2 regions of the Pelomonas parva genome follow, and region 2 is predicted to be linked to the other one. Evidence: predicted binding sites of a transcription regulator. Region 2 holds the regulator's gene; the other holds the start of a gene.
What was found. Region 2 encodes FNR, which switches genes on or off when oxygen is low (the NO sensors DNR and NnrR bind a similar motif). Its sites were predicted from a motif close to TTGATNNNNATCAA; they were not measured.
Positions count from the first base shown of each region.

Region 1: ACG00Y_RS20115 (oxygen-binding di-iron domain-containing protein) is a predicted target of FNR. The motif match lies at 9,170-9,183, and genes of this name have one in related genera.

Region 1 is NZ_JBIGHV010000007.1:373,920-389,312, forward strand. Features, by position in the region: gene ACG00Y_RS20065 (DUF2975 domain-containing protein) at 176-724, opposite strand; gene ACG00Y_RS20070 (aminoacyl-tRNA deacylase) at 814-1,302, shown strand; gene ACG00Y_RS20075 (DUF817 domain-containing protein) at 1,290-2,117, shown strand; gene ACG00Y_RS20080 (MgtC/SapB family protein) at 2,152-2,625, shown strand; gene plsY (glycerol-3-phosphate 1-O-acyltransferase PlsY) at 2,855-3,547, shown strand; gene ACG00Y_RS20090 (RidA family protein) at 3,544-3,900, shown strand; gene ACG00Y_RS20095 (DEAD/DEAH box helicase) at 3,923-5,938, opposite strand; gene ACG00Y_RS20100 (hypothetical protein) at 6,156-6,716, opposite strand; gene ACG00Y_RS20105 (hypothetical protein) at 6,957-7,094, opposite strand; gene ACG00Y_RS20110 (hypothetical protein) at 7,570-8,835, opposite strand; gene ACG00Y_RS20115 (oxygen-binding di-iron domain-containing protein) at 9,244-10,023, shown strand; gene ACG00Y_RS20120 (M56 family metallopeptidase) at 10,005-11,270, opposite strand; gene ACG00Y_RS20125 (M56 family metallopeptidase) at 11,272-12,507, opposite strand; gene ACG00Y_RS20130 (BlaI/MecI/CopY family transcriptional regulator) at 12,500-12,883, opposite strand; partial or broken gene ACG00Y_RS20135 (IS21 family transposase) at 13,450-13,980, shown strand; partial or broken gene ACG00Y_RS20140 (group II intron maturase-specific domain-containing protein) at 13,978-14,319, shown strand; gene ftrA (transcriptional regulator FtrA) at 14,536-15,393, opposite strand, start outside.
Region 2 is NZ_JBIGHV010000002.1:717,587-732,979, reverse strand. Features, by position in the region: gene ACG00Y_RS06895 (NADP-dependent isocitrate dehydrogenase) at 1-2,178, shown strand, start outside; gene ACG00Y_RS06890 (carboxymuconolactone decarboxylase family protein) at 2,247-2,615, opposite strand; gene ACG00Y_RS06885 (TerC family protein) at 2,863-3,873, shown strand; gene icd (NADP-dependent isocitrate dehydrogenase) at 3,910-5,163, opposite strand; gene ACG00Y_RS06875 (urease accessory protein UreH domain-containing protein) at 5,224-5,850, opposite strand; gene hemN (oxygen-independent coproporphyrinogen III oxidase) at 5,850-7,232, opposite strand; gene fnr (fumarate/nitrate reduction transcriptional regulator Fnr) at 7,340-8,092, shown strand; gene ACG00Y_RS06860 (NAD(P)/FAD-dependent oxidoreductase) at 8,146-9,489, shown strand; gene ACG00Y_RS06855 (hypothetical protein) at 9,431-9,724, opposite strand; gene ACG00Y_RS06850 (nitrogen fixation protein FixH) at 9,721-9,942, opposite strand; gene ccoG (cytochrome c oxidase accessory protein CcoG) at 10,067-11,464, opposite strand; gene ccoP (cytochrome-c oxidase, cbb3-type subunit III) at 11,464-12,357, opposite strand; gene ACG00Y_RS06835 (cbb3-type cytochrome oxidase subunit 3) at 12,354-12,485, opposite strand; gene ccoO (cytochrome-c oxidase, cbb3-type subunit II) at 12,472-13,131, opposite strand; gene ccoN (cytochrome-c oxidase, cbb3-type subunit I) at 13,142-14,587, opposite strand; gene ccoS (cbb3-type cytochrome oxidase assembly protein CcoS) at 14,634-14,783, opposite strand; gene ACG00Y_RS06815 (heavy metal translocating P-type ATPase) at 14,783-15,393, opposite strand, start outside.

The DNA of each region.
Region 1 (15,393 bases), on a different contig from region 2:
CCATGGCCTGTCGTAGGCACAAGCAGTCCGCAGGGATTGCTTGTGTCCGGCTCCAGTTCGCCAAGCCGGCCCGTCAAGGCGATGTGCGAGCGGCTCAATGCCGCGAGCATCGCCGCCCCCTCGGGGGGCCGGTCAGGTGCGCCCGCGTTCAGCGCGGCGCGACTGGACGAGGGGCTCATACGAACTCGGCGTTCTCGTCGGCCACGCGCGCGGCTTCGTGCAACACCTGCGCCAGCGCCAGCAGCAGCAGGCCGAACAGCAGTTCGAGGTAGTGGCTGGACGCCAGGCTGAACGAGAGCTGGCGCTGGCCGACGGGGTTGCCCAGGGTCAGCGCCAGGATCGCGAGCGTCTGGCCCAGCGGCTGAACCACCGACAGCGTGCACAGCCCCAAACCCAGGCGGCGCAGATGCGCAGCGGGGCGGCGCGCCAGCAGTTCACCCTCGGCGAAGCAGCCGAACAGCGACCACATCTGCCACAGCGTGAACAGGCTGACCGCCGTCGGCAGCATCATGGCGGCCAGGCCCCACAGCCGTGCGCCGAGGTCCAGCTGCACGGTGGTGAGGTTCCAGGTGCGGGCCGCCACCTCGGCAATCCACTCCGGCTGCGCCCAGAAGATGAACGGCAGGGCGCCGATGACTACCAGCCCGAACAGGCACAACAACCGCACCATCCAGGCCAGGCGGCGGATGCGGCGCAGGCCGTCGGCGGAGAAGGAGTCGGGCATGGTGATGGTCTTGGAACAGGAGGAATTACTGTAAAACAATAATTCATTGTCGTTCCAGGGAAATTTAAACGCCATCCGAGAATTGCCAGATGAGTAAGAAGAGCACCCACGTCAGCGAAACCCCCGCCACCCAGCAACTCAAGCGCGCCGGCATCGCCTTCAGCGAGCATGTCTACGACTACGTCGAGCACGGCGGCACGGCCGAGTCGGCCCGGCAGCTGGGAGTAGACGAGCATGTGGTGGTGAAGACATTGGTCATGCAGGACGAGAAGGCCGAGCCGCTGATCGTGCTGATGCATGGCGACTGCAGCGTCAGCTTGAAGGAGCTGGCGCGCCAGATCCCGTGCAAGAAGGTCGAGCCCTGCAAGCCGGAGGTGGCCCAGCGCCACAGCGGCTACCAGGTCGGCGGCACGTCGCCGTTCGGCGTGCGCAAGGCCATGCCGGTGTTCGTCGAGGCGACCATCCTGGCGCTGCCGAAGATCTGCATCAACGGCGGGCGGCGCGGCTACCTCGTGGGCATCGCGCCGCAGGTGTTGACCGAACTGCTCGGCGCGCGCCCGGTGCAATGCGCGAACTGAGTTCGTCCACCGCCGGCCGGCCGCAGTCCACGGCGCTTGGCCTGCTGCTGGAACTGGCCCACTTCACGCGCAAGGAGGCGCAGGCCTGCCTGTTTGCCGGCGCCTTCTTCGCGGCGGTGATGTGCGTGCCGCGGGCCGGCGTGCTCGGCTTGCCGCGCTACGACGTGCTGCTGCTGATTGCCGTGGCCATCCAGGCCTGGATGGTCTGGACGGGCCGTGAGACGCGGGACGAGCTGAAGGCGATCTGCCTCTTCCACGCGCTGGGCTTTGCGCTGGAGGTGTTCAAGACGTCCAGCGGCATCCGCTCGTGGTCCTACCCCGACGCCGCCTACACCAAGCTGCTGGGCGTGCCGCTGTTCTCGGGCTTCATGTATGCGGCGGTGGGCAGCTACATCATCCAGGCCTGGCGCTTGCTCCAGCTGCGCGTGGAGCACCACCCGCCCTATTGGATGGCGGGTGTCGTGGCGACCGCGCTGTACCTGAACTTCTTCACCCACCACTTCATCGGCGACTACCGCTGGTATCTGGCGGCCGGCGCGCTGGGGCTGTATGCGCGTTCGCAGATCGTCTTCCGCCCGCACCGGGTCGACCGGCGCATGCCGCTCGTGCTTGCGCTGGTGCTGATCGGCTTCTTCCTCTGGCTGGCGGAGAACATCGGCACGTTCTTCGGGCTCTGGGCCTACCCGCACCAGCTCGGCGCCTGGGCGACGGTGCACCTGTCCAAGTGGAGTGCCTGGTCGCTGTTGGTGCTGATGAGCTTCACGATCGTGACCAACCTGAAGCACGTCAAGGCCACGGTCCACGTGCCGCGCTGAGCGTGCAGGCGCGCCGTTTGCCGGTGGCGCCGCCATGTGGCAAACCATCCTCGACACCCTGCGCTCGGAGTTCTCCGACGCGCCCGATGCAGAACAGGTGACGCGCATCCTGACGCGCCTGCTGCTGGCGGCCCTGCTCGGCGGCGTGCTGGGCTATGAGCGCGAGCACAAGGGCAAGGCGGCGGGCATCCGCACCCACATGTTGGTGGCCATGGGCTCCGCGCTCTTCGTGCTGGTGCCGCAGCTCGGCGGCATGGCCGTGGGTGATCTCAGCCGAGTCATCCAGGGCATCGTCACCGGCATCGGCTTCCTCGGCGCGGGCGCCATCATCAAGAACCGCAGCGAGGAGGACGTGCAGGGCCTGACGACGGCCGCCGGCATCTGGATGACGGCGGCGATCGGTGTGGCCTGCGGGCTGGGCCGGGAGTCGACCGCCGTGCTGAGCACGTTGCTGGCGTTGCTGGTGCTTGCGGTGCTGCCGCGGTTGGTGGGCAGGGACCGAACGTAAGCCCCTCGTCCAAGGCCCTGCCTTGGCCGGTCCCCCGCGGGGACGGCGATGCTTGCCGGATTGACCGGCAAGCACATCGCCATGACGGGCCGGCTTGGTGCACTGGAGTCGGACACAAGCAGTCCCTGCGGACTGCTTGTGCCTACGGAAGGCCATGGCCTCTGGCCATGGCAGGCCCGGCGCTCGGCCCGAAAGTTTTGGCTGCCAGGCTGCATGACAATGCCGCCCCATGCAAACCGCACTGCAAAACGCTCTCCCCCTGCTGGCCGCGCTGGCTGGCTACCTGGTCGGCTCGCTGTCCTTCGCCGTCATCGTCAGCCGCGCGATGGGCTTGTCTGACCCGCGCAGCTACGGCTCCGGCAACCCCGGCGCCACCAATGTGCTGCGCTCGGGCAACAAGGCCGCCGCCATCCTGACGCTGGTGTTCGATGCCCTCAAGGGCTATCTGTCGGTGCTGGCCGTGGTCATCTGGGGCCCGCGCTTCGGCCTGGGTGAGGGCACGGCCGCGCTGGTCGGCCTGGCGGCTTTTCTCGGCCACCTGTGGCCGGTGTTCTTCCGCTTCCAGGGCGGCAAGGGCGTGGCCACGGCGGCCGGTGTCATCTTCGGGCTCAACCCGCTGCTGGGGGTGGCGACGCTGGCGACCTGGCTCATCATTGCCGGGTTCAGCCGCTACTCGTCGCTGGCGGCCATCGTGTCCGCTGCCTTCGCGCCGATGTATCAGTTGTTCATTTGGGAAGCCGGCCCGACCGCGCTGGCCCTGATCATCATGGGCCTGCTGCTGGTGTGGCGCCACATGGCCAACATCAACAAGCTGTTCGCCGGCACCGAAAGCAAGATCGGCCAGAAGGCCGCAGCGCCTGCATCGCCAGCCGCGAAACCCGTCAAACCCCACCGTTCCACCAAATCCCGGAAGAAATCATGAGCAAGCAAGCAATCGAACGCTTCGACGTTGGCGCCCGCATGTCCGAAATGGCCGTGCACAACGGCGTGGCCTACCTGGCCGGCCAGGTGCCCGAAGACACCACGGTGGGCATCGAAGGCCAGACGGCCCAAGTGCTGGCCGCCATCGACAAGCTGCTGGCCCGCGCCGGCACCGACAAGAGCCGCATCCTGCGCGCCGAGATCTTTCTGGCCGACCGCGCCGACTTCGCCGGCATGAACACTGCGTGGGAAGCCTGGGTCAGCGCCGGCCACACGCCGCCGCGCGCCACCGTCATCGCCGGCCTGGCACGGCCGGAGTGGAAGGTTGAGATCCTCGTCACGGCTGCCGTCTGATGACAGTGCGGGGCCGACCGATCTAGGTTTGTCTGGCGGCGCGTTCCCGCCAGAACGCCACGTCGATCAGCTGCTCCGCGCCGCTGCGCGCGTTGACCAGCCAGAACTGACGGCCGTCGGCGCTGATGCGCGCCACTTCGCCCTCGTGCCGCCCCGCGCTGACGCGCTGACCCAGCGCGTTGGCCGGAAAGCCTGGCTGCCGGGCGAGTTCCAGCAGCGGTGTCGCTCCCCGCGTGTCGCCCGCCAGCCGCAGCCGCTGCACCAGCGGTGCCAGCAGCGGGCTGGCCGCATCGGCCGGTGACACGAACAACACCAGCTTGGCCTGCGCCCGGCTCAACGCGACGTTGAGCAGGCGCTGCGCCTCCTCGCCATGCAGAAACGGCTGGGCGCCGTCGGCCGGGTCGAACAGCACCACCGGCGCCTCGCTGCCCTGGGCGCGGTGCACGGTGCTGACACGCAATTGCTCGGGCAGGCCCCGCGCGCGCAGCCGCAGTCGGATCAGCGCCCGCTGGGCGCGGAATGGGGTCAGCACGATCAATTCCTCGGGCCGCCATTGGCCGCTGGCCAGGGCCTGTTCGAGGAGCGCAGCAATCGCCTCCGCCGACTCGCGGCGCACCGGGCCGCGCTCTGACGCCACCCAACCGCCGTCAGTCTTCAGGCGGTGGATGTGGACATGCTGGTCGGCAGCGATGTCACCCAAGGCGCGCTGTCGCGCGGCCTGCCAGTCGGCTGACGCCGCCGCATCGGCCGCCACGCGCAGCGCGCCGTCGTAGAACAGCTGGCTGACCAGCTCACCAATGGGCGGCGCCATGCGCGACTGCTCGTCCAGCAGCGCCACCGATGCCCCCGCACGCGGCATCTCCGCAAACGCCGATCGGCCCAGCCAGCGGCGGGCCAGGCGGTCCTCGCTGCGCAGCACGGGCGACAGCTGCTGCGGGTCGCCCGCGAACAGCCGCGCCCGACCCAGCGGCATCAGCACCAGCGCATGCGCCAGGCTCACCTGGCTGGCCTCGTCGAACACCAGCAGGTCGAACGGCGGCTCGCCATCGGGCACCAGCTCGCGCAGCGTCTTCAGCGTGAAGGCGGCGCGTGTGGTGGTCATGCTGGCCAGGCGGCAGCGCTGCAACACCTTCAGCGACGAGGCGCGCAGCTCGTCGCGCAGCGCGGCCACGCGGTCGGCCCAGGCCTTCAAGGCTTGCGCATCCCGGGCCGACGGCCGGGCGATTTCGGCGCGGGCCAGGCGGGCGATGAGGTCGCGGTCCTGCGTCGGGATCAGGTGCTCGCGCCTTTCGTAGGCCGCCGCGTCGAAGCGCGTGCCCAGGCGCTGCACGTCGCTGCGCAAGTGCTCGCGGCGGCCCTTCTGCAAGGCCTTGTCGACGGCCAGCGTGGCCTGGTCCACCGCCTGGTTGGTGGTGGACAGCAGCAGCACGCGGGCGTGGGGGTGACGGTCCAGGTACTCGGCCAGCAGCACGCCCAGCGTGGTCGTCTTGCCGGTGCCCGGCGGGCCCCACAAGAAGCCGCTGCTGTGGTTCACCAGCGCCAGCGCTGCATGCTGCGCCGGGCGCAGCCAGCGGAAGGGCGCGCCCGTCAGTGCGGCGCTGCTGTGCAGTGGTTGTGGGCTAGACAGGTCGGGCAGGCAAGCCAGCGCTCCTTCAGCCCAGGGCGTGTCGTACCAGGCATCGGCTACGGCATTCAGGAAGCGCGTGGGGTAGAGGCGGATCAGGTGCCCGGCCGGCGGCGGCGCCCCGCTGGCGTTCTGCAGTACGAGCTGGTCGTCTTCCACGACGACGGCCAGCACGCTGGCGCCGCCCTTGGCCGGCGCGCCCCACCAAGCACTGGCGCCGTCCAGGCTGTCGTCCAGCAAGGCTTGTGCCGAGGCGGCGCCCGGCCGCTGGCCCTCGGCGAACACATAGCCCGGCTCCAGCGTCACCCGCCACAGCGCGCCGTCGCGCTCGCTGTGCAGCACCTTGAAGTCGTAGTACTCGGGCGTGGCCGACAGCTCGGCGTTCAGGGCCGAACGGACGTCGGCGAGGCTCATGGGGTGGAGGGATTGCGAAAAGGGCGCGACTTTACGGGCAGGCGGCCCCGAGGGACGGGCGTCGGGTGGCTGCAGCGAGGCACAAAGGGAAATCAAGGGCGGCTGCAGGCTTGTTGCTGTAGCTCGCTACTGCCTGCACGCACGGCAGCTAGCGACCCATCAGCGACACTCGCGCCGCCGAATTCAACGCCGAAAAGTAGACATTCAACTGGGATGCCTAGGCAACATTGTGAGTTGCCCCAGACGGTGCCATCCGCAGGCCGAGTTTCAAAACAAGGTCAGGAATGGATTGCTTGTAGTAGGTGCCGTCCTCCAGCGCATCCTTTGAGCGGAGTTGCTCAAGAGTGAGTGACTCATATACGGGCCACGATTCCAGGGGAAGGCCCAAAGGCTCAATGCCATAGCGAAGGCCGCTTACTACGTTTGAGAAGATGCGAACTCTCGTCGATGGGAATCCTTTTCTGTCGACAGGTCCGTAGAGGTCTTGGCCAGAAAGGAAAAGCGTGTCACCGCTCTCTGTGGTCAAGAGGAAGTGAAAACCTTCGTCTTCCATTTCGTCAATCTGGGCGACCTGGCTCACCTGATGCTCAACCGTGACCAGCTCGCCTGCCAACAGGGCGTCGTGCATTGATTTCACATTGGCACGCTTCCGTGCAGGCCAGATGTGAAGCAGATAGGCTGGGACGACGAGATATGCGAGACCGACTGAGATTGCGATCAATAGTGGCTCGTTGGAAATGATCCTGCTAGAGAAGCCAGCGATCGGGATCAGCAACATGGTGCAGATGATCGCTATGGCAATGAGACGAAGCATCCTGTGAAGCCCAATGGCGGAATTTGTAGCTGCCGGAAGTGGCCCCGAGACAGTCCAGGTAGCCTACCCGAAAGCAGCCACTTGCGACCCTCTTCTCACGGCCGATTCCGGGTATGAGGATCTTCAGGATTCTGCGTGAGGTCCGAGGTCCGAGCATCCACGAAGCGGGCTACTTAAGAAGCGCGCCCTTGGGTTTGGCCCAGGTCATTTACGCGTGACCAGCCAGAGTACGAGTGCAAGAAGCGCCAGCGGCGGGCCGAGCCAACGCAGCGCATCGAGAGCTAGCCGGCGCTTGGAGATCGACTTGGCGTCTTCGTGTTGCGCCATGACGCGTTCCATCATGGCGGCATCGAACTCGTAGCCTTGGGCCTGTCGAATCTGCCTCGCAGCAGTTCGGAGTGCCGGGGGGTCGAGCCCGAGGACTTGCTCCGCCGCATCAAAGGGCCATGTAAGGATCAAGGAGCGTGCCGAATCCTCCGGAGTGGCGGGCACGAACTGACAGTTGCCGCATCTGGTGAGCGCGCGAGCCTTGAAGTGCCCGCATCGGATACAGATTGCTTGGGGGTTGCGAACCACGGTCTGTTGGCACCTTAGGAGGTGCACCGCACTGTACGCGCGACCGGAGCTGCCAGGTACGGCACCGTGCCGCATAGCCTACCCGAGAGCCGTCACTCGCCAGCGGCAGCTCATGGCCGGACGGCAACCGTCACGGCGCAGCCTGAAAGCCGCAATTCTCAGTGTCGAACCTTCCCAAGAGTGGCACCGCTGGCGCCGCGACCCGAAGCGCATCAATTGAACGATCAGGTGGGCGATCCGCCTAGAAAAACTCCGGAAACTGCGCAGCCAGTGAGCGCTCCAGCTGGTTGACGGCTTGGAAGTTCGCGAAACCAGGCGCCATCTTTCGACCGATATCCCAGCAGCGCCACGCACGTGGCATGTCGTATTCGACAAACATGCTGTCGCCCAAGTCCTTGTAGACGCCAGCGATGAAGGGATTGGATTTCAGAACATCAACGAAGAGCCGTTGAGCGGCATGTCGATCTCCGAGCATTGCGCGATTGTTCGCCTCGAATATCCGAAGAACATGAGCTTTTGCCGTGGCGTTCTGGCCAATATCGGCAATGTCGACGATCGCTTTGGCCACGTCATCCTTCGACTTGGCGCGCAACGCCACCGTCAGCCGGCGCACTGCATCATTGGCCTGGATCTGCCTTTGCTGGTCTGCATTCAGCGGCGTTGCTGCCTCGCCTGTCATGAGGGTCCATTCAACGATTCCCAGGAATGCGTCGAGCCCCCGGCCCTCCCTCAGCGCGGTCTCAAGTTCATCCTTGCTACGCTGCCGCGCGCTGGATAGCTCATCCGGCGTGAGCGCAGCCGCCCGGTCCAGGGCCTGGTCGACCGGGTTGTCTGACCCGGATGCAGGTCGCATCGGGAGTGCCGACACGTCGACGTTGCGAACATGGGTTGAATTGACGTTCCGCACGACCAAGCTGTGCGTGGTCGTTCCGGCGACGTCGTACGTGACGAGCGAGAGCTTCTGCGGAATTGAATTCGCCTGAGCGAGCGCACTGAGAATCTGTGGGTGGCCGCCAAAGGTGTACCGGATCAGCTGGGCGAACATTCGTGCCTCGGCGGGTGACGCAGACATCAGGCGGACACCCCGGCGAAACATCACGTTCGGGCCGGCATAGAACACCTCGTCGGCGCCCTCGGTTTTGACCTGCAGCGGCGTGGACGGCTTGTCCTGCACAGCCAGGTTGTGTTCGTTGTCGACTTGCGCCATCGCGGCATCGGCCACCTTGGACGCAGACAGCGCGCCCCCCAGCATGTTGCGATTTCTAAGTTCGTAGGCGCGAAAGCCAACGGTGTCGTACAGCGAATAGTCGACTCTGGTGTTCGTGCGGCTGTCAATGACAAAGCGCTTTCGGGAAGCAAAGTCGTAGACGATGGCGGTGCCGCTCGATTCGATCCTCATGTACTTGTCGCCAAGCGTCACATCGAGAGTGGATTGGCTGTCCGGAGGAACTCCCGACGCACCGGCCTTGGCTTTGACGTGGCGGCCAACATCAACTTGAAGACTCACGTCCGCTCGTGCCGGTGTTGCGACCAGCCAAGCAAGCGCAGGCATGCACCCCAACACGACTGCCGCAAAGGGCTTCAGGAACCTTGACACATCGCTCCCCTTGTTTGTTCTCGACGCTTCACGGGTGGGTCGAGCCTGTTTTTACGTCAACACCAGCCTTCCCAAAGGCGGCCAATCACGACCGGCTGCTTGCGGGCTATGCCTGCCATGCTATCAACGCAACCTGACTGACAAACCCGCCGAATGGCAGCCGGGTCGTCTAGGGCGGACGACATCGCCAAACGTCCGTCACGCGCTCACCGACAAGCGCAGACTCATGCAACCCGGCGCTCTCTTGATCTCGGACAAGCCCTCCGCAGCGCGGTCGGCTTAGCCTGCGGCCCCAACCTCACTGCCCGAGTCCGCCGCATGTCCATCGAGTTGTTTCGCCAGGATCGGCATGCCTGCGTCATGTTCGCCCGGCTGGGCGACGAAGGCGGGGATGCGGTGCAGTCCAACCAGTTCCTGCTGGTCAATGGCAGCACCGGCGCCATCCTGGACCCCGGCGGCAACATCGCCTATCACGAGCTGTATCTGGGCATGTCGGCGTTCTTCCCGCCGCACAAGCTCGCGGCCATTCTGGCCTCGCACGCCGACCCGGACATCATTGCCTCGCTGGACCGCTGGATGACGGCCACCGAGGCGCCGGTCTACATCTCGCGCGTGTGGGAGCGGTTCGCGCCGCACTTCTGCAAGCCGGGCAAGACGGCCGGCCGCATCGTCGGCCTGCCGGATGCCGGCGAGCGCCTGCGCCTGGGCACGGGTGATGAGCGCTTCGAGCTGTGGGCGCTGCCCGCGCACTTCCTGCATGCCGAGGGCAACTTCCAGTTCTACGACCCGGTCAGCCGCATCCTGTTCTCGGGCGACCTGGGCGCCTCCATGGGCGTGAGCTTGAACCCCGAGCAGGCGGTGACATCGCTGGCCGCGCACATCCCGCGCATGGAGGGCTTCCACCGCCGCTACATGGTCAGCAACAAGGTGCTGCGGCTGTGGGCGGCGATGGTGCGCCCGCTCGACATCCAGATGATCGCGCCGCAGCACGGCGCACCCATGGTGGGCGCGGCGGTGGGCGAGTTCATCGACTGGGTGGAGCAGTTGGCCTGCGGCATCGACCTGTTCGGGGCGGGGAACTACCGGGTGCCGGGCTGAGCGGCTGGCTGGCTGTCGCCCAGCAGCGTCGGCGTGATGGCGATGGAAAGGTGCTCGCTGGCGACAGGGTCGTCGCGGCCTTGCTCGATCAGCGCCTTGGTGCCGTTGCGCGTGATGAGACGCGGGCGGGAGACGACGTTGGAGAGGCCGCCCTTGCTGACCTCCGTGCGCAGGTCGATCTTGTCGTCGCCCAGGTCGCGGGCGACGATCGCCACGGCGATCTGCTCGGGCGTGGGCGTATCGGGCCGGCCGTTGAGCATCAGCACGGCGCGCTCGCCCAGGTGCACGCGCAACGTGCTCTTGATCGTCTGGGTGTCGCTGGCGTCTGCGTTGCCGGTGCGGTAGCTCATATCGAGCTTGAGTTCCACCATTGGCCCATTGGCTGGCCGCTGCGCATCGCCTTGTGCCGCGTAGGCGATGCCGGCGAGGGCAAGCAGGCCTGCAGCCAGGGCGGCGCCACTGCAGCGCGAAAGGCGATGGGGGCGGTTCAGCATGGCAATCCTTTCAACGAGGGGATGGGTCGAGCCCCAGCGGCTGGCCAGCGGCGCGCCATGAGGCGCGAGGTCGTGGGCGGCGAGCAGCGCACGGGTGTATGCGGCGAGTGCGCCGGGCTGTCTGTCCAGCACGACGGCGTCGCAGGCCAGTTCCTGGTCGGCCTGCATGCGCCGCGCGGCCAGCCAAGCGAGCGGGTTCCACCAGTGCACGGCCGTCAACAGGCAAGCGAGCATGTTCCAGGCGTTGTCGTGGCGGGCGCGGTGCACGTCTTCGTGGGCCAGGATGAGCTGACGTTCCTCGGGCGAGAAGCGGGCCTCGAAGTCGGCCGGCAGCGCCACGCGCGGGCGCCACAGGCCCACGAGGGCGGGGCTGGTGCCGGCCGGCAGCCGCGCGCCGTGGCGTGACAGCCGCCACTGCCGCAGGGTCTGCAAGCTCAGCACCAGCGCGGCGCCGCCCAGCCATGCCGCGAGCAGCAGGCTCGGCCAGGCAGCGTCAGGGGGCGGCGCCGTCAGCAGTGGCGCGGCGGCGCTGCGGGCCAACTCGGTGGCCGTCACGAACACAGGCAGCGGTTGGGCGTCCAGCCGGGGCGGCAGCGGCGTTGCCAGCAGCGCCGGCAGCAGCAGCCAGGCAGCGTAGGTGGCGCGGGCGCCGAGCCGCTTCAGCAGCAGCGGCCGCAGCGCCAGCAGGAGCAGCGCGCCCAGGCTCAGCAGCAGGGCCTGGCGTTGCATGGCGGTGAGCAGAAGGGCTGTCATGTCATGACTTGGGCTTGGTCGCGTCAGCCGGCATGGCGACGCGCTTGCCGATCACGAACATCGACACGCGGCTGGTGGCCTTGTCGTCGATGGACTCGAACAGCGAGGGCTGGTCCCACCATGCCTTGATGCGTGGGTTGCCGATGCTCAGGGCCTTGGGCAGGCCTTCAGCCTTGATGTCGAGGCCAAAGCCTTCCTCGTCCAGGCTGGTCGGGGTGAGGTCGACACTGAAGCCGGACTCCCGGGTCGGCATGTCCACCGCCAGGCGCATGCGTTCGCCGACCTTGCCGACCAGCACCTTGCTGCTGCGCCGCACGGTGTTGCCCTCCTGGACGATCAGCAACAAGGTCAGGCGAACGGAATCGCCGGATGCGGGAGACGGCATGAGTTGTGGCGTCTGTGCGGCATAGGCCAGCCCAGCGGCGCTGGCCAGCAACAGCGTCACGAGGCCCACGCGGCGGCGGTTCATCGGGTTCGGTTGGTTCAACATCGCAATCCTTTCGACGAGGGGATGGGTGCTGCCCCAGCGGCTGGCCAGCGGCGCGCCGTGGGGCGTGTGGTCGTGAGCGGCCAGCAGCGCCCGCGTGTAGTCGGCCAGCGCGTCAGGCCGCGTGGCCAGCACGGCGGCGTCGCAGGCCAGCTCCTGGTCGGCCCGCAGGCGGCGCGAGCCCCACCAGGCCACTGGGTTCCACCAGTGCAGCGCGGTCAGTGCGCAGGCGAGCAGGTTCCAGAGGTTGTCCAGCCGGGCCTGGTGTACCTGCTCGTGGGCCAGGATCAACTCGCGCTCGGCCGGCGAGAAGCGTTGTTCGAAGTCGACCGGCAGCGCCACGCGAGGGCGCAGCAGGCCGACGAGGGCGGGGCTGCTGCCTGCGGGCAGGTTGCGCCCCATGCGCGTCAGGCGCCATTGGCGCTGCACTTGAACTGCTGAGACGAGGATCGCCCCGCAAAGCCACAGCGCCAGCCAAATCGCCGCCTGATCGAGCGGCGGCGATGGCAGCACGGGCATCGCGACCGTCTCGGCACTGCCCGTCGCCTGCAGCACCACGCGCAGTGGCTCCTGCGCGGGCCTGGGCAGCAGCGGCGTCAACAACAGCGCCGGCACCAGCAGCCAGGCCGCGTAGACGCTGCCCGCGCCCAGGCGCTTCAGCAGCAGCGACCGCAGCGCGCCAATCACCAGCACGCCCACGCTCAGCAGCAGCGCCTGCTGCAACAGCACCGCCAGCAGTCGCTCACTCATGCCCCTGCTCCTTCAACAGCGCCTTCAGTGCCGCCACGTCCTCAGGCTTTAACTTGCGCTCCGACGCGAACTGCGCCACCAGCGGTGCCAGGCGGCCGCCGAACAGCTTGTCGATCAGCGACAGGCCGGTGTCGGCCACCCAGGCGTCCTGCGGTACGGCAGGCGCATAAAGAAAGCGCCGGCCGTCGCGCTCGGCGGTCACGGCGCCCTTGTTGAGCAGGCGGTTCAGCAACGTCTTCACGGTGGCCAGCTGCCAGCCCTGGCGCGGGCCCAGCGTCGAGGCGATCTCGTCGGCCCCTTGCGGCGAGCGCGCCCAGAGTTCCTGCATGACCAGGGCTTCGGCTTCGCTGATGGGCGGCGGTGTGGGCTTCTTCATGATTACGCCTGTAAACGATGGCCAATGATTACGGCTGTAAACGCATCCGTCAAGCTGTTCCTGGTAATTAAAGTCGTAGACAGAAAATTAGAGTCGTGAACAACACCGCAGCATCCATGCGGCTTGGCGGCAAGTCTTTTGATCTCGTCGCGGCTGGTGAGGGCAAGGTGGACCCACGTTGCCAAACCTTGCCTTTCCTGTAGTGGTTCCCCGGAGAGACGCTGTTCAGCTTGGTGAGCCGGCACCATGGCCTTTGGGGCTATAGGTTTGCCGAAGAGACGGCGTATGCGGCTTTCGGGCACCCTAGCTTGGGTTGGCGACATGATTTGCCAAGTGGGCTGGACGGACTGGTTCGCATTGCCGGCGATAAGTACGGGGATGCCCACGCGCTACGCAGAAGAAGTACCGGCCAGGCTGGGCCAACACCGGGCGCTGTGGCGCGCTGGCCGCCGACAATTATCTTGAGCGCTCAGCGACAACTATCGTGAGCGGTTGACGCAGGCCGCCGGGGAGCGTTTTGCGGGTGGGTTCCTACAGTGGTTGGCTTCCAGAGGGAGGCAGCCACGGTGCCCGGCAAACGCATATCGGACCTGCAAGTGAGCAAGTACAAGGAACTCAGAGGCAAGCACGGCCAGGAGGCTGCAGCGGCCAAGATCGGCGTCAGCGTGGCCAGCGCGCGGCGGCTGGAATCGGCGGTGACGCTGCCCTCGCAGCGGCCGCCACGGCACTGGCGCACACGCGCCGATCCGCTGGCCGAGGTGTGGGGCAGCGAGGTGGTGCCCATGCTGGAAGGCGCGCCGTCGCTGATGGCCGTCACGGTGCTGGAAGAACTGCAGCGCCGCCACCCCGAGCGGTTCGCAGACGCGGTGCTGCGCACGCTGCAGCGGCGCGTCAGCCAATGGCGCGCCGAGCACGGCGGTGAGCGCGAGTTGTTCTTCGCGCAAGAGCACCCGCCGGGCCGGCTGGGCCTGTCGGACTTCACTGTCGCCGACGAACTGGACGTGAGCCTGGGCGGGCTGTTCTTCCCGCACCGGCTGTACCAGTTCGCGCTGGCCCACAGCAGCTGGCGGCATGCACGGGTCGTGCTGGGCGGTGAACTCACGGGCCGCTCAGGCGGACGCAGCATGGCGCAAGTGGTGCAGGCGCTGCGACCCTACATGCTGGGCTGGAAGGCGTACTTCGGGTTGGCACAGACACCGAGCGTCTGGCGCAAGCTAGACCAGTGGCTGCGGCACCGGTTGCGGGCCATCCAGCTCAAACACTGGCGTGGGCCGCACACGATCTACCGGGCGCTCAAAGCTCTTGGCGCCACGGACAGTGCGGCAAAGCGGGTGGCGAGCAACAGCCGATGCTGGTGGAGAAACAGCGACGGGCTACTCAAGACGGTCCTGACCATCAGCTACTTCGACCGGCTGGGGCTTCCCCGGCTCTCTTGACCTCAAACTCTTGAACCGCCCGGTGCGGACCCGCATGCCGGGTGGTGTGGGAGGGGCTCCGCCGACAATGGCTGACCCCTATCCCTATTCAAGGCTGAACTATTTTCACTCAACCCTGAACTGACGCCTCGCCCGCAGAGGGCGTGAACGCGCGTAGCCGCCCGGCGTCACGCCCAGCCCAAGTACCGCGTCCGCTTGAGCTTGTTCGGGTGGCGTCTATGTGCCACCAAACGAGGCGCGATAGCCCCGCGGAGCCAGCCCAAGCCGGGCCTGGAAGTGATGGCGCAACGCCTGCACGCTGCCGAAGCCGGCCTGCGCTGCGACGCTTTCCACACTGAGCGCGCTGGCCTCCAGAAGCCGCTGGGCCTCGGCCACACGCTCGGCGATCAACCAGTCGCCGGGAGATTGGCCCGTGGCTTCGGTGAAGCGGCGAAGCAGCGTGCGTGGGCTCATTGCGCTGGCGGTGGCCATGCGTTGCAGCGTCCAAGGTGCGCCCAGGTCGGCGCGAATCTGCGCCATCAGTGCGGCCAGCCGGTTGCCAACGTCGCGCGGCACGGGTCGTTCGATGAACTGCGCCTGCCCGCCACCGCGATGAGCCGGCATGACAAGGCGGCGCGCCACGCTGTTGGCTGCTTCCACGCCAAAGTCACCGCGCACCAGGTGCAGCATCAGATCGATCCCCGCGGCGCTGCCGGCCGATGTGAAGACGCGGCCCTCCTCGACATAGAGCACGCTGGCATCCACGTCGATGGCCGGGTAGCGCTCGCGAAGCTTGTCCGCATAGCGCCAGTGCGTCGCGGCGCGGCGGCCGTCCAGCAAGCCGGTGGCAGCCAGCACGAAGGCGCCGGAGCAGATCGACGCCAGCCTGGCGCCGCGCCACCAGGCCTTGCGCAGGCGCTCGGTCAGAGCGTCAGGCACCGGCACGTCTGGGCCCTTCCAGCCGGCCATGACGATGAGGTCTGCGTGGTCGAGCAGCTCGACACCGCCATCGCTTGCAACGCTCAGCCCACCGTGTGCGCGCAGCAGGCCCGGTTCGATGGCGGCGCTGGCAAAGCGGTACCAGCCCGGCCCCAT
Region 2 (15,393 bases):
ACCGCCTCGCTGCTGCCGGTCGTGCAGCGCTTTGCTGCGCAGGCCGGGATCGACGTCGTCTCCAGCGACATCTCGGTGGCCGGCCGCGTGCTGGGCCAGTTCCCGGAGCTGCTGACCGAAGAGCAGCGCGCTCCCGACAACCTCGCCGCCCTGGGCAAGCTGACGCTCAAGCCGGAAGCCAACATCATCAAGCTGCCCAACATCAGCGCCTCGGTGTCGCAGTTGAAGGCCGCGATCAAGGAACTGCAGGACAAGGGCTACGCGATTCCGGACTACCCCGAGAAGCCGGAGACGGACGAGCAGAAGGACATCCGCGCCCGCTACAACAAGTGCATCGGCTCGGCCGTGAACCCGGTGCTGCGCGAAGGCAACTCCGACCGCCGCGCGCCCAAGGCCGTCAAGGAATACGCCCGCAAGAACCCGCATCGCATGGACGAGTGGAGCCAGGCCTCCCGCTCGCACGTCTCGCACATGCACGACGGCGACTTCTATCACGGTGAAAAGTCCATGACCATGGATCGCGCCCGCGACGTGAAGATGGAACTGATCACCAAGAGCGGCAAGGCCATCGTGCTCAAGCCCAAGGTCTCGCTGCTGGACCGCGAGGTGGTGGACTCGATGTTCATGAGCAAGAAGGCGCTGCTGGACTTCTACGAAAAGGAGATCGAGGACGCGCACAAGACCGGCGTGATGTTCTCGCTGCACGTCAAGGCCACGATGATGAAGGTGTCCCACCCCATCGTTTTCGGCCACTGCGTGCGCATCTTCTACCGCGACGCCTTCGAGAAGCACGCCAAGCTGTTCGACGAGCTGGGCGTCAACGTCAACAACGGCATGGTGGACCTGTACACCAAGATCGCCACGCTGCCGCAAAGCAAGCAGGACGAGATCAAGCGCGACCTGCACGCCTGCCACGAGCACCGCCCCGAGCTGGCCATGGTGGACTCGGCCAAGGGCATCACCAACTTCCATTCGCCCAACGACGTGATCGTGGACGCGTCCATGCCCGCCATGATCCGCAGCGGCGGCAAGATGTACGGTGCCGACGGACGCCTGAAGGACGTCAAGGCCGTGATGCCCGAGTCGACCTTCGCCCGCATCTACCAGGAGATCATCAACTTCTGCAAATGGCACGGCGCCTTCGACCCGCGCACGATGGGCACCGTGCCCAACGTCGGCCTGATGGCCCAGCAGGCCGAGGAATACGGCTCGCACGACAAGACCTTCGAGATCCCCGAGGACGGCGTGGCCAACATCACCGACCTGGCCACCGGCGAAGTGCTGATGAGCCAGAACGTCGAGCAGGGCGACATCTGGCGCATGTGCCAGTGCAAGGACGCCGCCATCCGCGACTGGGTCAAGCTGGCCGTCACACGCGCCCGCAACTCCGGCATGCCGGTGGTGTTCTGGCTGGACCAGTACCGCCCGCACGAGGCGCAGCTGATCACCAAGGTCAAGATGTACCTGCACGAGCACAACACCTCGGGCCTGGACATCCAGATCATGAGCCAGGTGCGCGCCATGCGTTACACGCTGGAGCGCGTCATCCGCGGCCTGGACACCATCAGCGCCACCGGCAACATCCTGCGCGACTACCTGACCGACCTCTTCCCCATCATGGAACTGGGCACCTCGGCCAAGATGCTGTCCATCGTGCCGCTGATGGCCGGCGGCGGCATGTACGAGACGGGCGCCGGCGGCTCGGCGCCCAAGCATGTGCAGCAGCTGGTGGAAGAGAACCACCTGCGCTGGGATTCGCTGGGCGAGTTCCTGGCGCTGGCCGTGAGCCTGGAGGATGTGGGCATCAAGACCGGCAACGCCAAGGCCAAGGTGCTCGCGAAGGCGCTGGACAAGGCCACGGGCGAGCTGCTGGACAAAGGCAAGGGCCCCAGCGCCAAGACCGGCGAGATCGACAACCGCGGCAGCCACTTCTACCTGACGCTGTTCTGGGCGCAGGCGCTGGCCGAGCAGACCGAAGACGCCGAGCTGGCCGCGCGCTTCAAATCGCTGGCGGACACGCTGACGGCCAACGAGGCCAAGATTGCGGCCGAGCTGAAGGAAGTCCAGGGCAAGCCGGCCGACATCGGCGGCTACTTCCTGCCGGATGTGGCCAAGCTGGACAAGGTGATGCGTCCGAGCGCGACGTTCAATGCGGCGCTGGAGTCGCTGGCGAGCTGATCGTCACTTCATGACGGGGCCTGGCCCCGTTGATCACGCCGCTGCGCAGCCCCTGCCAGCGGCGTTTTTCATGGTGGGGCGTCGACCACCTCTGCGGCAGCACGGAAAGCGTCCACCGCCGCCGGGAAACCGCAGTAGACGCTGGCATGCAGGAAGATCTCCTGCAGCTCTTCCACCGTCACGCCGTTGTTCAGCGCGCCCCGCACATGGGTCTTCAACTCGTGCATGCGCCCCAGCGCCACGAGCATGGACACCGTGACGATGCTGCGCGTGCGCAGGTCCAGGCCCAGGCGCTGCCAGGTGTTGCCCCAGGCATGGCGAGTGACCAGTTCCTGCAGCGGCTCGGTGAACGGCGTGACCCTGGCCAGCGCGCTGTCAACGTAGGCATCGCCAAGCACCGCGCGACGGGTGGCAAGGCCTTGGGGGTCGAGGTCCATGACTGCTCCTTCAGTGGTGCTGTGCGGCGAACATCACGACGCGTCGCTCATGTTGGCACAGCGGCAAAGCCGCGCTGCCGCCCCGCTCGATGCACAGGTTTTTCCGATGTCCACGTTCTCGAAAAGCTGCTTCATCAGATGCGCCGGGGCGGCCACATTGCGTGCTCCCAAGCGAGGGAGATTCCCAACGCTTCCGTCGTTCTTCAGCCCACCCACAGCTTTCCTGAAACTCACTTAGGGAACGGACATGCAATCCATCGGCTCTCCACTCATGTGGTCCCTGTTCGCGGCATTCGTGCTGGTCGCGCTGCTGGTCGACTTCTTTGCGATGAGCAAGCAGGGTGCGCACCGCGTCACGACGCGCGAGGCCGCCGTCTGGTCGCTCGTCTGGGTCGGCGTGTCCTTCGTGTTCATGGGCTGGCTGTGGTGGTACCTCGGCGGCACCGGCACGGACGAGGCCGCACGCGTGCTCGCGAATGCCAAGGCCCTGGAGTTCCTGACCGGCTACCTGATCGAGAAGGCGCTCGCGGTCGACAACATCTTCGTGTTCCTGATGTTGTTCACCTACTTCGCGGTGCCGGCCGAGTTCCAGAAGCGCGTGCTGATGATCGGCATCCTGGGCGCGCTGGTGCTGCGCGCGGCCATGATCCTGGTGGGCGCCTGGCTGATCGCGCAGTTCCACTGGGTCCTCTACGTGTTCGGCGCCTTCCTGCTCTTCACCGGCATCAAGATGTGGTGGGCCGCCGGGCAGGAGCCCGACTTGGACAACAACCCGGCGCTGAAGTGGATTCGCGGCCGCTTCAAGATCGCGCCGGACTACGACGGCGAGAAGTTCTTCACCATGAGCAATGGCGTCAGGATGGCCACGCCCTTGCTGGTGGTGATCCTGCTCATCGGCATCGTCGACGTCGTCTTCGCCGTCGACTCCATCCCGGCCATCTTCGCCATCACGACCGACCCCTTCATCGTGCTCACGTCCAACGTGTTCGCCATCCTTGGCCTGCGCGCGATGTATTTCCTGCTCGCCAACATGCACGAGCGTTTCCACCTGCTCAGCTATGGCCTGGCCATCGTCCTCGTGTTCATCGGCGCCAAGATGCTGCTGATCGACGTCTACAAGATCCCGGTGGCCTTCTCGCTCGGCTTCACCGCGGTCACGCTGGCCGTGACGATGGTCCTGTCGCTCAAGATTCCGCCCAAGGGCAAGGCCGGCACGGCGTATCCGTTCGGCGCGAAGAAGCAGGACGAAAACGAATGAGGCGCGTGCCAGAACCGGCGCGCGGCCGGCGACACCTCACTCCATGTTGTCGATCAACACCTGGCCGAACCCCGAGCACGACACCTGCGTCGCGCCGTCCATCAAGCGCGCGAAGTCGTAGGTGACCTTCTTGCTCAGCACCGCCTTCTCCATCGCGCTGATGATGAGGTCGGCCGCTTCCTTCCAGCCCATGTGGCGCAGCATCATCTCGGCCGACAGGATGGAGGAGCCTGGGTTCACATAGTCCTTGCCGGCGTACTTGGGCGCTGTGCCGTGGGTGGCCTCGAACATGACGACCGAGTCGCTCATGTTGGCGCCCGGCGCGATGCCGATGCCGCCGACCTGCGCGGCCAGCGCGTCGGAGATGTAGTCGCCGTTCAGGTTCAGCGTGGCGATGACGCTGTACTCGGCCGGGCGCAGGATGATCTGCTGCAGGAAGGCGTCGGCGATGACGTCCTTGATGGTGATGAGCTTGCCCGTCTTCGGGTTCTTCAGCCGGCACCACGGGCCGCCGTCGATGGGCTCGGCGCCGAATTCCTTCTGCGCCAGCGCATAGCCCCAGTCACGGAAGGCGCCTTCCGTGAACTTCATGATGTTGCCCTTGTGCACGAGGGTCACGCTGGGCTTGTTGTGGTCGATGGCGTACTGGATGGCCTTGCGCACCAGGCGCTCGGTGCCTTCGCGGCTGACCGGCTTGATGCCAAGCGCCGAGGTCTCGGGGAAGCGCAGCTTCTTGGCACCCAACTCGTCGCGCAGGAAGGCGATCAGCTTCTTCGCGTTGTCGCTGCCGGCCTCGTACTCGATGCCGGCGTAGATGTCCTCCGAGTTCTCGCGGAAGATGACCATGTCGACCTTGCGGGGCTCCTTCACCGGGCTGGGCACGCCGTCGAAGTAGCGCACCGGGCGCAGGCAGACGTAGAGGTCCAGCTCCTGGCGCAGCGTGACGTTCAACGACCGGATGCCACCGCCCACCGGCGTGGTCAGCGGGCCCTTGATGGAGACGAGGTAATCGCGCGCGGCCTGGACCGTCTCGGCGGGCAGCCAGGTGTCGGCGCCGTAGAGGCGGGTGCTCTTTTCGCCGGCGTAGACCTCCATCCAGTGGATCTGGCGAGCGCCGCCGTAGGCCTTGGCGACCGCCGCATCGACCACCTTCAGCATCACGGGCGTCACGTCCAGGCCAACACCGTCGCCTTCGATGAAGGGGATGATGGGCTGGTCGGGGACGTTCAGCGAGAAGTCGGCGTTGACGGTGATCTTCTGGCCGCCTTCGGGCACCTGGATGTGGGACATGGCTGCTGGCTCTGCGAACGGGAGCGCGGAATGGTCGTGACCCGGCGAGTTTAGGGCGCCTCAGCAGGCCAGCAGCAGCCGCTCCCAGACGCCATGCCCCAGCCCCCAGGCCGCGCCCAGCGCCAGCGCCAGGCCGGCCAGGCGCAGCGCCAGCACGTCGCCGCCCGCACCGCGCCTGAGCAGCCGCGCCCGCCACAGCGGCGCGATGACGAGGCCCGGCGTGCTGGCCAGCGCAAAGCCGGCCATGGCCGCGCCGCCGCTCAGCGGCGAGCCGGACAGGCCGGCCAGCAACAGCGCCGCATGCAGCAGGCCGCAAGGCATCGCCACCCAGGCCATGCCGGTGGCGAAGGCATGACGGGGTTGTGGCCGCCAGCTGACCGCGCCCAGCCAGGCCGGCACGCGGCCGCGCGCCAGCAGCGTCAGGCCGAACAGTAGCAGCGCCGCCTGCAGCAGCGCCCAGGCGGGCTGCAGCAGCGTCACGTTCTGCGACACACGCGCCAGCGCCTCGGCGGAAGCCGCCGCCACCACGCCGCCGGCCGTGTAGCCCAGCAGCCGCCCCGCCAGCAGGCCGACCGGCCGCTTGCCGCCGGCCAGCGCACAGGGCGCGCTGCACATGGCCGCGCAATGCGGCATGCCGGCCAGGCCCATCAGCGTGGCGGACACGATCAGTGCCGCGTCGAGTGCCATCAAATGATCTTGGAGAAGCGCTCGCGGCTGGCGTCGGCCTGCAGGTAGCGGTCGAACACCAGGGCCACGGCGCGCACGAAGTACCAGCCCAGCGGCGTGACCTGGATGGCGCCCGGCTCCAGCACGACCAGGCCTTGCGCAGCCAGCTGCGTCAGCCGCAACAGCTCCGGCGCGAAGTAGCTCGGCACATCGACGAGATACGACGCCGCGATGGACTCGAACTCGACACGGCCCTGGCACATCAGCGCCATGATGACCGCGCGGCGCAGCAGGTCGTCGCGGGTCAGCGCCAGGCCGCGTTGCACGGGCAGTTGGCGCTGGTGCAGCGCGTCCTCGTACTCGTCCAGCGTCTTGGCGTTCTGCGCATAGGTGGCGCCCACGCGGCTGATGGACGACACGCCCAGGCCCACGAGGTCGCAGTCCGGCTGCGTCGAGTAGCCCTGGAAGCCGCGGTGCAGCAGGCCTTGCCGCTTGGCCACGGCGAGCGGGTCGTCAGGCAGCGCGAAGTGGTCCATGCCGATGTAGGTGTAGCCCTCGCCCAGCAGCGCGCTGATGGCGCCGGACAGCATGGCCAGCTTGTCGCCGGCCGGCGGCAGCAACTCGGCGACGATGCGCCGCTGCGGCTTGAAGCGCTGCGGCAGGTGGGCGTAGGCATACATCGCGATGCGGTCCGGCCGCAGCTCGGCGACTTGCGCGATGGTGCGGGCGAAGCTGGCCGGCGTCTGCAGCGGCAGGCCGTAGATCAGGTCGACGTTGGTGGACGCGAAGCCCAGCTCGCGGGCGCTCTGCATCAGCGCGGCCACCTGCGCAAAAGGCTGCACGCGGTGCACGGCCTTCTGCACGGCGGCATCGAAGTCCTGCACGCCGAAGGACAGGCGGTTGAAGCCCAGCAGCCGCAGATGGGCCAGGCGATGCAGGTCGACGGTGCGCGGGTCAACCTCGATGGACAGCTCGGCGCCCGGCAGCAGCTTGAAGCGGCGGCGCAGCGCGTCCATCAGCGTGCTCAGCTCGGCGTCGGACAGGAAGGTTGGCGAGCCGCCGCCCAGGTGCAGCTGCGACACCGGCGCAAGGCCACCCACGGCTTCGGCGACCAGGTCCATCTCCACGTTCAGCGCGGCCAGGTAGGGCGCGGCGCGTTCATGGTGCTTGGTGATGATCTTGTTGCAGGCGCAGTAGTAGCAGAGCTGCTCGCAGAACGGGATGTGCACATAGACCGACAGCGGCTGCGCCGTGCCGCGCTGGCGCAGCGCCTGCAGGTGCTGGGCGCCCTGGTGGGCCTCGACGAAGCGGTCGGCCGTGGGGTAGGACGTGTAGCGCGGGCCTGCCACGTCGTGACGGCGCAGGAGGTCGGTGTCGAGAGTACGGTCGGTGACGGCAGCCATGCCGCCACTGTGCCGAGACAGGCACCGCCGGGCCTTGATCCACGTCAAGGCCGCTGCGCGTCCTCTGGCAAAGAATGCCGTTCATGCTGACCACCCTGCCCCGCGCGATGCCCGTGCCGACAAACTCTGACTTGGCCGCCGCACCCGCCATCGAACCGCTCAAGGTCGCCTGCGCCAGTTGCAACCTGCGCGAGCTGTGCCTGCCGGTCGGCTTGAACGCGGGCGAGATCGACCGGCTCGACGGCCTGGTCAGCAACCGCCGCAGCGTGACGCGTGGCGAGCACCTGTTCCGCAACGGCGAGCGCTTCGAGGCGCTGTATGCCGTGCGCACGGGCTTCTTCAAGACCTGCGTCGGCAGCGAGGACGGCCGCGACCAGGTGACCGGCTTCCAGATGGCCGGCGAGCTGCTCGGGCTGGACGGCATCAGCAGCGACCGCCACCACTGCGACGCCGTCGCGCTGGAGGACTCGTCCGTCTGCGTCATCGCCTACAGCCAGCTCGAAGACCTGTCGCGCGAGTTCACGTCGCTGCAGCACTCCTTCCACAAGATCATGAGCCGCGAGATCGTGCGCGACCATGGCGTCATGCTGCTGCTGGGCAATATGCGCGCGGAGGAGCGGCTGGCCGCCTTCCTGCTGAACCTGACGCAACGTCTGCAGGCACGCGGCTTCTCGCCGTCCGCCCTGGTGCTGCGCATGACACGCGAGGAGATCGGCAGCTACCTCGGGCTGAAGCTGGAGACCGTCAGCCGCACCTTCTCCAAGTTCCAGGATGACGGGCTGCTGGAGGTGAAGCAGCGGCAGCTGCGCATCCTGAACCAGGCCGGGCTGCAGGCGCTGGTCAACAACAGCCGCTGCTAGACGACACCGGCCCTCATGCTGCGCCGCACAAAACCGGGCGTAGGATGGGATTCATGCGTCCCCAAGTCCTGATCATCGGCTGCGGTTTTGGCGGCCTGGAGGCGGCGCGAGCCCTGCGCTCGGCCGATGTCGACATCACCCTCGTCGACAAGACCAACCACCACCTGTTCCAGCCGCTGCTCTACCAGGTGGCGACCGCCGGTTTGTCGGCACCTTCCATCGCCGCGCCGATACGCCACCTGTTCCGGCGCCAGCGCAACGTGACGACCTTGCTCGGTGAGGTGGTTGCCATCGATCCGCAGGCGCGCACGGTCGCGCTGAAGGACGGCGCCACGCTGCACTGGGACCATCTCATCGTCGCCGCCGGCGCCACGCACAGCTACTTCGGCCGCGACGACTGGGCGCCGTTCGCGCCGGGGTTGAAGACACTGGACGACGCCTTCGAGATCCGCAGGCGCGTGCTGATGGCCTTCGAGGCGGCCGAGCGTGAGGACGACCCGGCCAGGCGTGCGGCGCTGCTGCAGTTCGTCGTCGTGGGCGGCGGGCCGACCGGCGTCGAGCTGGCCGGCACCTTCGCCGAGATCGCCCGCCACACGCTGCCGGGCGAGTTCCGCCGGATCGACCCGCGCCAGGCACGCGTGCTGCTGGTGGAAGGCGGCGCGCGCGTACTGCAGTCCATGCCCGAGCGCCTGTGCGAGCGCGCCCGCGAGCAGCTGACGGCGCTGGGCGTGGAGGTGAAGCTGGCGGCCCGCGTGACCGGCATCGACGCCGAGGGGTTGGACATCACGTCGGCCGCCGGCCACGAGCGGCTGCTGAGCCGCTGCATCGTCTGGGCGGCGGGCGTGGCCGCGTCGCCGTTGGGCCGCACGCTGGCCCAGGCCACCGGCTGCACGCTGGACCGCGCCGGCCGTGTCGTCGTCGAGCCGGACCTGAGCCTGCAGGGCCACCCGAACATCCAGGTCATCGGCGACTTGGCCGCCGCGCACAGCCATGTGCCGGGCCGCGAGCCCAGGCCCGTGCCGGGCGTGTCACCGGGCGCCAAGCAGATGGGTCGTTATGCCGCCGCCAACATCCAGCGCCGGCTGCGCGGCGAGGCGACGCAGGCCTTCCGCTACGCCGACTACGGCAACCTCGCCACCATCGGCCGCAACAGCGCGGTCGTCGACCTCGACACACCGGCCGGGCCACTGCGCTTCTCAGGCTATTTCGCGTGGCTGTTCTGGCTGTTTGCGCACGTCTGGTTCCTGATCGGCTTTCGCAACCGCTTCGTCGTGCTGGTGGACTGGGCCTGGGCCTACTGGACGCACGACCGCCATGCGCGCGTGGTGGCGGGTGGCATCAGCGCGGCCAGCCCGGCGAGCGCCGCTGCGGCTTCGGCTCGTCCGCCGGCAGGTTGACGAGCAGCAGCGCCAGGCTGGCGCCCAGGGCGATGACGCCCCAGAAAATCAGGAAGCTGAGCGTGTAGACAGCCTGCGCCGACAGCTCCACCGGCGCGCCGCCGAACCAGCGCAGTTCGTGCGGGTCGACAACGGCGAACACCATCGCCTCCAGCACGCCGGCCGCGAGGAAGGACGACCAGGCCACCGCCATCGCATAGCGAGCGATGCGCGACGGCCCCGGTGCGCCGGTCACGGCTTGGCTCCAGGCACCACGCCGGTAGCGGCATGGTTGCGCGCGGCCTGGGCGGGCGCGGCATCGGTCGTCGCACGCGTCACCAGCGGCGGGTCGGGGTGGCGGATGGCCAGCGTCACCGTGACGATGCTGGCGAGGATGACCGCCACCGGGCCCGACACGACGAGCCAGACCATGGGCTCGCGCCAGGCGGAGGAGTGAGGGGTGAGTTGGGCCATGGTGGGCTCCTTAGTTGTCGATGCCGTCGGGCCGAGCGCCGGGCCGCTCCCAAGCCGTCCCCTTGGGGGACCGACCAGGCGTGCCCGCGTGCAGCGGCGCGGGACTGGGCGAGGGTCGGCGTCATCAGCGCGGCACGACGAAGGTGGATTTCTCGGCGACGCTGTCGCCCGTGGCGCTGCGCACGACCCAGCGAATGGGCTGGGCGCCGGGCTTGAGCTGCTGGGCGGCCTCGGGCGGCAGGCGCAGCGCGACGGTGACCCAGCGCGCCTCGGTCGGGGCCAACGTGACGTTGGTGACGCTCGTACCGGGGCTGACCTGCAGCCCGGCCAGGCCGTCCGCCGCGACGCTGAGCTGCTGCGGCGCCTCGGTGGCATTCATCAGCTGCAGACGGTAGAGGTTCTCGATCCAGCCGTCCTCGACCTGCCGGGCCAGCGTGGCGCGGTCGCGCACGATGTCGACGCGGAAGTCATGCCGGCTCATCAGGCTCCACAGCACGGCCGTGCTCAGGCCCAGCAGCAGCGTGCCGTAGATCAGCACGCGCGGCCTGAAGATGCGGCGCCAGCGCTCGGCGCGCGTGAGCTGGCCGGCCATGCCGTTCTCGGTGTCGTAGCGGATGAGGCCGCGCGGCGTGGCCATCTTGTCCATGACGCCGTCGCAGACGTCGATGCAGGCGGCGCAGCTGATGCACTCGTACTGCAGGCCCTCGCGGATATCGATGCCCGTGGGGCAGACCTGCACGCACAGGCCGCAGTCGATGCAGTCGCCGACGGCCTGGCTGCGTGCCTCGCTCTTCTTGTTCCGCAGCGCGTTGTTGCCGCGCGGCTCGCCGCGGGCGGGGTCGTAGCTGACGATCAGCGTGTCGCGATCGAACATCGCGCTCTGGAAGCGCGCATAAGGGCACATGTACTTGCAAACCTGCTCGCGCATGAAGCCGGCGTTGCCATAGGTGGCGAAGCCGTAGAACAGCACCCAGAAGGCCTCCCAGGGACCGAGCGCCAGGCCCAGGAGTTCACGGATGGGCGTGAAGTAGCCGACGAAGCTGAAGCCGGTGAACAGCGCCAGCGCCACCCACGCGAGCTGCTTGCCGCCCTTGCGCCAGAACTTGTTGAATGACCAGGGCGCCTTGTCCAGCTTGAGCCGCGCATTGCGGTCGCCCTCGAACCAGCGTTCGATGAGCACGAACAGCTCGGTGTAGACCGTCTGCGGGCAGGCATAGCCGCACCACACCCGCCCCGCCACGGCAGTGAACAGGAACAGCGCATAGGCCGAGATCAGCAGCAGGGCCGTCAGGTAGACGAAGTCCTGCGGGTAGAGCACGAAGCCGAAGACGTAGAAGCGCCGCGCGGCCAGGTCGAACAGCACGGCCGGGCGGTCGCCCCAGGTCAGCCAGGGCAGGCCGTAGAAGACCAACTGCGTCAAGGCCACGCAGGCCCAGCGCAGGTTGGCGAAGCGGCCGCGCACGCTGCGCGGGTGGATCTTGTCCTCCGACTTGTAGAGGCGGATGACGGCTTCAGAGTCCATTACTGGGACAAGCCCCAGACGTAGGCAGAGAGCACGCGGATCTGCTCCGGCGTGAGCCGCTCGCCATGCGCGGGCATCTGGTTGTGCTTGCCGCCGTTGATCATCGCGACGATGGCGGGCTCGCCCCAGCCGTGCAGCCAGACCTTGTCGGCCAGGTTGGGCGCGCCGAGCGCCGGGTTGCCCTTGCCGCCCATGCCGTGGCAGGCCGCGCAGGCAGCGAACTTCGGCTTGCCGAGCTGGGCGTACAGCGGGTTGTGCGGGCTGCTGGAGAGCGACAGCACGTAGTGGGCGACATTGCGCACGTCGTCACTGGTGCCCACGGCGGCAGCCATCGGCGGCATGTTGCCTTCGCGGCCCTGCGTGATGGTCTCGCCGATGGTCTCGAAGCTGCCACCCCAGAGCCAGTCCTTGTCGGTCAGGTTGGGGAAGCCCTTGGAGCCCTTGGCGTCGGCGCCGTGGCAGGTGGCACAGTTGTTGGCGAACAGGCGCTCGCCGATCGCATGGGCCTTGGCGTCCTTGGCGAGCTGCTCCGGCGGCATGTCGGTGAAGGCGGCATAAACCGGCGCCATCGCCGCGCGCGCCTGGGCCACGTCGGCCTGGTGCTCGTTGACGCTGGTCCAGCCCAGCGAGCCGGACACGCTGCCCAGGCCGGGATAGAGCGCCAGGTAGATGCCGGCGAAGACGACGGTCAGCACGAACAGGCCCATCCACCACAGCGGCAGCGGGTTGTTCAGCTCGCGCAGGTCTTCGTCCCAGACATGGCCGGTGGTGTTGTCGGCCGCAGCGGGCTGCCGGCGGCTGGCGATGATCAGCAGCGCGAGGCAGGCCACCAGGCCCAGCACGGTGGCGGCGGCGACGAAGATGGACCAGCCGTCGTTGAAAAAGTCGCTCATTGATCGCCCCCTTCAAGCGGCAGGTGCGCTGCGGCCTCGAAGCGGCCACGCCAGGCCCAGACGACGATGCCGATGAAGACGGCCAGCGACACCAGGGTCACGGCCACGCGCAGTTCATTGATTCCCACGGGGAGCCTCCTTCTTCGACGCAGCGCCGGCCGTGCCCAGCACCTGCAGATAGGCGACGAGTGCGTCCAGTTCGGTCTTGCCGGCGGCGGCCTGGGCCGCACCCTCGACCTCGGCGTCGCTGTACGGCGTGCCCAGCGTGCGCAATGCGCTCAACCGTGCAGGCAGCCCGGCGGCATCCACCGGCGCACTGGCCAGCCAAGGGTAGGCCGGCATGTTGGACTCCGGCACCAGGTCGCGCGGGTTGAGCAGGTGGATGCGATGCCAGTCGTCGCTGTACTTGCCACCGACGCGGTGCAGGTCGGGCCCGGTGCGCTTGCTGCCCCACTGGAAGGGGCGGTCGTAGACGAACTCGCCGGCCTTGGAGTACTCGCCATAGCGCAGCGTCTCGGCCAGCAGCGGACGGATCATCTGCGAGTGGCAGTTGTAGCAACCCTCGCGCACATAGATGTCGCGGCCCGCAACCTGCAGCGCCGTGTAGGGCTTGAGCCCGGGTGCGGCCTGCGTCGTGGAGCGCTGGAAGAACAGCGGCACGATCTCCACGAAGCCGCCGACGAAGACCGTCAGCAGCACCAGCACGATCATCAGCAGGTTGCTGGTCTCGATGCGCTGGTGGCCGGTGACTTTTTCAGTGTTGTTGTTGCTCATGTCGACCTCCTCAAGCGTGTGCCATGACCTGGGGAATGCGCACGCGCTCCGGCTTGCCGGCCTGCACGGTCTTCACCACGTTCCAGACCATCACCAGCATGCCGGCCAGGTACATCAGCCCGCCCACCAGCCGCGTCACGTAGAACGGCCAGGTCGCCTTGACGCTTTCGACGAAGGTGTAGACCAGCGTGCCGTCCGGGTTGACCGCGCGCCACATCAGGCCCTGCATGACACCGGCGATCCACATCGCGGCGATGTAGAGGACGATGCCCAGCGTCGAGATCCAGAAGTGCAGCTCGATGGCGCTCTTGGAGTGCATCTCGGTGCGACCATACATGCGCGGGATCAGGTGGTAGAGCGAGCCCATCGAGATCAGCCCCACCCAGCCCAGCGCACCCGCGTGCACGTGACCAACGGTCCAGTCGGTGTAGTGCGACAGCGCGTTGACCGTCTTGATCGACATCATCGGCCCCTCGAAGGTGGCCATGCCGTAGAAGGACAGCGAGACGATGAGGAACTTCAGGATGGGGTCGTCGCGCAGTTTGTGCCACGCGCCCGACAGGGTCATGATGCCGTTGATCATGCCGCCCCAGCTGGGCGCCAGCAGCACCAGGCTGAAGATCATGCCCACGCTCTGCGCCCAGTCCGGCAGGGCCGTGTAGTGCAGGTGGTGCGGGCCCGCCCACATGTAGGTGAAGATCAGCGCCCAGAAGTGGACGATGGACAGGCGGTAGCTGTAGACCGGCCGCTCGGCCTGCTTGGGGATGTAGTAATACATCATCCCCAGGAAGCCGGCGGTCAGGAAGAAGCCGACCGCGTTATGGCCGTACCACCACTGCACCATCGCATCCTGCACGCCGGCATAGGCCGAGTAGCTCTTCCAGAACGTGACCGGCAGCACCGCGCCATTGACGATGTGCAGCAGAGCCACGGCCAGGATGAAGGCGCCAAAGAACCAGTTGGCCACGTAGATGTGGCGGATCTTGCGGCGCCCCACGGTGCCGAAGAAGACGATGGCATAGGCGACCCAGGAGACGGCGATCAGCAGCGCGATGGGCCACTCCAGCTCCGCGTATTCCTTGCCGCGCGTGAAGCCCATGGGCAGCGTGATGGCCGCACCGACGATGACCGCCTGCCAGCTCCAGAAGTGGAACCAGGCCAGCATGGGCGCGAACAGCCGCGTCTGGCCGGTGCGCTGCACGACGTGGTAGCTGGTCGCCATCAACGTGCAGCCGCCGAACGCGAAGATGACAGCGTTCGTGTGCAGTGGCCGCAGGCGGCCATAACTCAACCATGAGATGCCAAAGTTCAGCTCCGGCCAGGCCAGCTGCGCGGCGATGAACACACCCACCGCCATGCCTACCACCCCCCACAGCACGGCAGCCAGCGCGAATGCGCGTACTGGCCCGTCCTCGTATGTCGTCCCGGTGCTTGCCGGGACTCTCTCGTTCGCCATCGCGACTCCTTCAGTCTGATGCGAACGATTCTTCTCGGCGGAGGCACTAGGCGCCTTGATCCTCATCAAGCAGGATGCGTTCAGCCTCGTTTTCGAAGCCATCCAGTTGCCCGTCGTGCACGGCCCAGCCGAATACGGCCACGATCAGCAGCACCAGCAGGACCGAGAAGGGGATGAGGAGGTAGAGGATGTCCATCAGCGGTTCAGGCGTTGGGCATTGAGCACGACGAACAGCGAGCTGGCCGCCATGCCAATGCCGGCCGCCAGCGGCGGCAGCAAACCGGCCAGCGCCAACGGCACACAGGCCAGGTTGTAGAGCGCCGCCCAGGCCAGGTTCTGGCGCAGCACGCGGCGGGTCTTCCTCGCCAACGTGAGCGCCTGCGGCACGGCCATCAGCCGGTTGGACAGCAGCAGCGCATCTGCCGCGCTGCGCGCCAGCATGGCGCCCTGCCCCATCGCGATGCGCACATCGGCGGCCGCCAGCACAGGTGCGTCGTTGATGCCGTCGCCCACCATCAGCACACGTTCGCCAGCGGCCTGCCAGTCGCGCACGGCGGCGAGCTTGGACTCGGGCGTCGCGCCGGCCCGCCAGTGGGCGATGTCCAGCGCTGCGGCCATGCGCGCAACGGCGGCGGGCTGGTCGCCCGACAGCAGGCGCACGCGCCGGCCCTGGGTTCGCAGCGCCGCGACCGCCTCGGCCGCATCGGCGCGTGGCGCTTCGGCGAGGTCCAGCCACAACGTGCAGTCCCCGCAACCGAACGCCAGCCGTGCAGCGGGGTCTGGCTCTTGGCTGACCCAGGCCGGCG